Regions from separate parts of the Streptomyces marincola genome, predicted to be linked through region 1. Evidence: riboswitches for the same ligand, from Rfam matches in the RefSeq annotation. Region 1 holds a riboswitch; the other holds the start of a gene.
The links. Region 1 has a riboswitch for S-adenosylmethionine ahead of LC193_RS02860 (aminotransferase class V-fold PLP-dependent enzyme). Riboswitches for the same ligand answer to the same signal wherever they lie in the genome.

Region 1 (2,382 bases):
CGAACGCCGCGCCGTCCCACCCCGCCACGGTGAACGACAGCACCGCGACCCGTGGCGCGTCCGGCCCGAACAGCGAGAGCTCCCGCACCGCGGGCACCCCGGCCAGGCCCTCGCGCAGCACCCCGAGCAGCCGCTCCTCGTGCCCGGCCAGCGCCTCGTACCCGGCCCCCGCCAGGGCGCCGCACGCGGAGGCCACGGCGCGGACGCCGATCACGTTGGGCGAGCCGGCCTCGTGCCGCGCCGCGCCCCGCGCCCACTCCACCTCGACGCCGCCCGCCGTGCCGCGCGCGACCACCCGGGTCGCGCCGCCGCCCGCGAGGTACGGTTCCGCCTCGTCCAGCCAGTCGGCGCGCCCGGCCAGCACCCCGGTGCCGAACGGCGCGTACAGCTTGTGCCCGGAGAACGCCACCCAGTCGACGCCCAGGGCGGCGACGTCCACCGGGCGGTGGGGCACGAGCTGCGCCGCGTCCAGCACGACGCGCGCCCCGTGCCGGTGCGCCACGGCCGCGAGTTCACGCACCGGCCACAGCTCCCCGGTCACGTTCGACGCCCCGGTGACGCACAGCAGTTTCGGCACCCCCGCGGGGGCCGAGGCCAACGCATCCCCGGCCGTGCGCACCGCCGCGTCCGGCGAGCGCGGCGCGGCCAGGAACGTGACCTGGTGGCGGCGCCACGGCAGCAGCGCCGCGTGGTGCTCCGTCTCGAACACGAACACCCGCGTGCCGGCGGGCAGCGCGGCGGCCAGCAGGTTCAGCGAGTCGGTCGTGGACCGGGTGAACACCACCCGGTCCGCCGCGCGGCAGCCGAGGAACGCGGCCACCTCGGCCCGGCTGCGTTCGAACAGGTCCGTGGCGCGCTGCGACAGGTGTCCCGCGCCCCGGTGCACGCTGGCGTACAGCGGCGCGAACTCCGCCACGTCCGCCCAGACCGAGCGCAGGGCGGGGGCGCTCGCCGCGTAGTCGAGCGCCGCGTACTCCACCTCTCCGCCGGTGGTCAGCGGGACCCGCACGCCCTCGCCGAGCACGGGCAGGACCGGGCCGACGGGTCCCGGCGGCCCGGAGCACAGCGAGGAACGACCGGAGGACACAGTGGTCATGGCGCAACAGCTCCCACAATCCGCGCTTGCCGCGGACCTTGCTGCCCGCGGCCCGGTCATCACCCGGGAGCACCCCGCCACGGAAGGAGGGTTGCCGGACAGCGGACCGGGGTCCATGCGTGCTGTCACTCGTGACCTTGCGGGTGATTGTGCCACACGGCCGTGCCGCGCGCCTCACTCGGTCGTGCGACATGAACCACACGAACGAAGTACCCGCCGCATGGCGGCTGTTGGCCCGGGTAGCGAGGGCGGTGATCAGTGGCGCCGATGGGAGCGCCACGCCGCAGCCGCTGCCCCGGGGCAGCGCTGTCCACCCGAGAGGACACCATGCGTATTCGACACGTCGCGGGCGCCCTGGCCGCCGCCGCCCTCATCGCCGTCACGGGGCCCGGCGGCACCGCGCAGGCACAGACCGGGGAGTTGAGGTTCCACACGGTCGGCGGCAACCAGGGCACGGTCGACCTGCCGGAGCCCTACCTGTGCTACCCGCTCGGCGACCCGGAGGAGCCCGCGATCGGCGGCTTCAACGCGACGGTGTTCACCGCCCGCCTGTACGGCGACGGCTCCTGCACCTACGCGCTGCCGCGTGACATCCAGTCGGGCAAGGGCTTCGAGACCCAGGGCGCGGGCAGCGTCAAGTTCTTCCCGTCCAGGGCGGCCTGAAGCCCGTCCGGGCCGCCCCCCGCCGCGGGGGGCGGTCCGGCGCGCCGCCCGGATCACCTGGCGGCGCAGGCCAGTTCGCCCACGGGGCGCCCGGAGAAGAAGTCGTCGAGCAGCCGGACGAACTCAAGCGGGCGCTCCAGCCACATCAGGTGGCCCGCGTCCGGCACCGTCATGAACACGGCGTCCGGCAGCATGTCGGCCACCCGCTGCCCCGTCTCGGGCGGTGTGCACAGGTCGAGTTCGCCCGCGAGCACCAGCGTCGGCACGTGGTGCCCACCGGAGCGCAGCCGCGGATGGGCGAGCACCCGCGCCGAGTTCTCCGCGTACCGGGCGGCGGCCTCGGCCGTCAGCCCGCCGAACTGCGCGCGCAGCATCTCCGTGAGCGCGTCGTTGCGCCCGTCCGCGACGCCCGCGCGGGTCCGCGGAGCCAGCAGCGACACCATCACCTCGGTGAACTCCACCGTCCTGCCCGCCGCGAGCAGTTCGACCGTGCGCTGGTGCGTGGCCCTCGCGTGCGCGGGAGCGCCGTCGAACGCGCCGCTGAGCACCATCCGCGCGACCCGGCCCTGGCACCGCTGCGCCAGGCAGTAGGCCACGAGCGACCCGTAGGACGTGCCCACGAG
Region 2 (2,382 bases), 2.3 Mb from region 1:
GCACCACGTCGTGCCCGGCCTTGTACGCCTGGGCGACCGGCGAGCAGCCGGTGGCCTGGGCACCGAAGATCCGGTAGGGCCGGTCCTCGACCAGACCCGTGGCGATCAGCTCCTTGAGGCCCTTGTCGATCTTGGTGAGCTGCGAACCCGAGGCGATCGGGACGACGAGCTGGTCGGGCAGCCGCCAGCCGAGCTGCTCGCAGATCTCGTACGCGAGGGTCTTGGAGCCCTCGGCGTAGTAGGGGCGCAGGTTCACGTTCACGAACCCCCAGCCCTCGCCCGCCGGGTCGCCGATCAGTTCGCTACAGAAACGGTTCACCTCGTCGTAGGTGCCCTCGATCCCGACGACGTCCCCGCCGTAGACGGAGGCCATCACGACCTTGCCCTGCTCCAGGTCGTGCGGGATGAAGACGCACGAGCGCAGCCCGGCGCGGGCGGCGGCGGCGCCCACGGCGCCGGCCAGGTTGCCCGTCGAGGAGCAGGAGAGCGTGGTGAAGCCGAAGGCGCGGGCGGCCTCGACGGCGTTCGCGACGACCCGGTCCTTGAAGGAGTGCGTCGGGTTCCCCGAGTCGTCCTTGAGGTACAGGCCGCCGGTGACGCCCAGCTCGGCGGCGAGCCGGTCGGCCTTGATCAGCTGGGTCCAGCCCGGGTTCAGGTTGGGCTTGTCCGCGACGTCGGCGGGCACCGGCAGCAGCGGCGCGTAGCGCCAGATGCTCGCGGGGCCGGACTCGATCCGGCGGCGGAGCGCCTCGGGGTCGCCGAGCGGCAGGTCGTAGGCGATCTCCAGGGGTCCGAAACAGGACGTACAGGCGAACGCCGGGGTGAGCGGGAAGCGCTCCCCGCACTCGCGGCAGGAGAGCGCGGCGGCGGGGCCGAGATCGACGGCGGGGGCGCCGTTCTCGGCTGCGGGGGTGTGGTCGCGGGGTGCGGTGTCGGTCGCGTGGCTGCCGGTGGCGCTGTGTGCGGGACCGGATGCTGTCGGCACGGACATGGGTACGAGGCCCTTCTCCTCATCTTCCCCGCGACGTATCTCGCCGCGGGACGGAATTGGCACCTTCCCCACCGGTGACCTCGTGTACGTCACGAGACCGGCGGAAGGGTTGCCGGGGCTTCTACGGGCCGTTCCCTCTGCCCCTCTGGATGAGCGGTGTGCAGTTGTCGGCATCAGGGTCCCGATATGCGGAGGACACCTGCGCTGTCCGAGACTGTAACGGACGTCCCCGACAATGGCCCGGGCCGTCCGATCCGCGAGACACGCGGGAGACCACGAGAAAGCTCAAGAAACCTGCCCCAGCGGGTTCGGACCCCGCCAGTAAGGGGCAGATACGGCCATACAGGTTAAATGTGGCCGAACGCGACAGGAGCGACATTCGTGCTGGAAGAGGCAGAGGAGTGGCTGGCCCGCCGGTCCTGGGACGCCGCTGACCGCTCACCGGCGCAGCTGTTGCACGCGAAGCGGGCAGCAGGCGCGGCGGGGAGTGTCAGCGTGGTACTCCCCGCACTGAACGAGGAAGCGACCGTCGGGACGATCGTCGAGACGCTGCGGCGCGACCTGATGGACGACCTGCCACTGATCGACGAGCTGATGGTGGTGGACTCGGGGTCCACCGACCGGACCTCGGAGGTCGCCGCGGCGGCCGGGGCCAAGGTCGTGCACCGCGACGAGATACTCCCGCGCGTCCCGGCCGTCCCCGGCAAGGGCGAGGTGCTGTGGCGGTCCCTGCTGGCCACGAGCGGCGAGATCGTCTGTTTCGTCGACGCGGACCTGCGGGACTTCGACTCGCGGTTCGTCTCCGGCATCCTCGGGCCGCTGCTCACCGAGCCCGGCGTCCAGATGGTCAAGGCGATGTACGACCGCCCGCTCGGCGACAACCCCTCGGGCGCCCGCGAGGGCGGTCGCGTCACCGAACTGGTCGCCCGCCCCCTGCTCAACCTGCACTGGCCCCTGCTGGCCGGCGTGGTCCAGCCGCTCGGCGGCGAGTACGCGGCGCGGCGCTCGCTGCTTGAGCAGCTGCCGTTCCCCGTCGGGTACGGCGTGGAGCTGGGCATGCTCATCGACACGCTGAACCTGGCGGGCCTCGACGCCCTCGGCCAGGTCGACGTGGGCGTGCGCAAGCACCGGCACCAGGACGGCCAGGCGCTCGGCCGCATGGCCACGGCCATCATGCGCACCGCGCAGAGCCGCCTGCCGGGCACGGTGATGCCGATCCGCCTCGGCCTGACGCAGTTCGAACGCACCGACGAGGGCGGTTTCCGGGCCCTGACTCACCCGATCAACGCAGAGGAGCGCCCCCCGATGGCCACCATCCCCGAATACGCGGCGCGGCGGGCCGCGTAGCCCCCCGAGCGACCCGGTTCCGCCCGCCGCACCGCGCCGCGGCG

Region 2: linked by a shared signal. The riboswitch ahead of thrC (threonine synthase) and the one ahead of LC193_RS02860 (aminotransferase class V-fold PLP-dependent enzyme) in region 1 are both predicted to bind S-adenosylmethionine.

Annotation. Positions count from the first base shown of each region.
Region 1 covers NZ_CP084541.1:686,535-688,916, reverse strand. The annotation lists gene LC193_RS02860 (aminotransferase class V-fold PLP-dependent enzyme) at 1-1,096, opposite strand, end outside; SAM riboswitch class IV at 1,114-1,233, opposite strand; gene LC193_RS02855 (hypothetical protein) at 1,424-1,759, shown strand; gene LC193_RS02850 (alpha/beta fold hydrolase) at 1,813-2,382, opposite strand, start outside.
Region 2 covers NZ_CP084541.1:2,981,955-2,984,336, forward strand. The annotation lists gene thrC (threonine synthase) at 1-991, opposite strand, end outside; SAM riboswitch class I at 1,008-1,147, opposite strand; gene LC193_RS12695 (glucosyl-3-phosphoglycerate synthase) at 1,373-2,338, shown strand.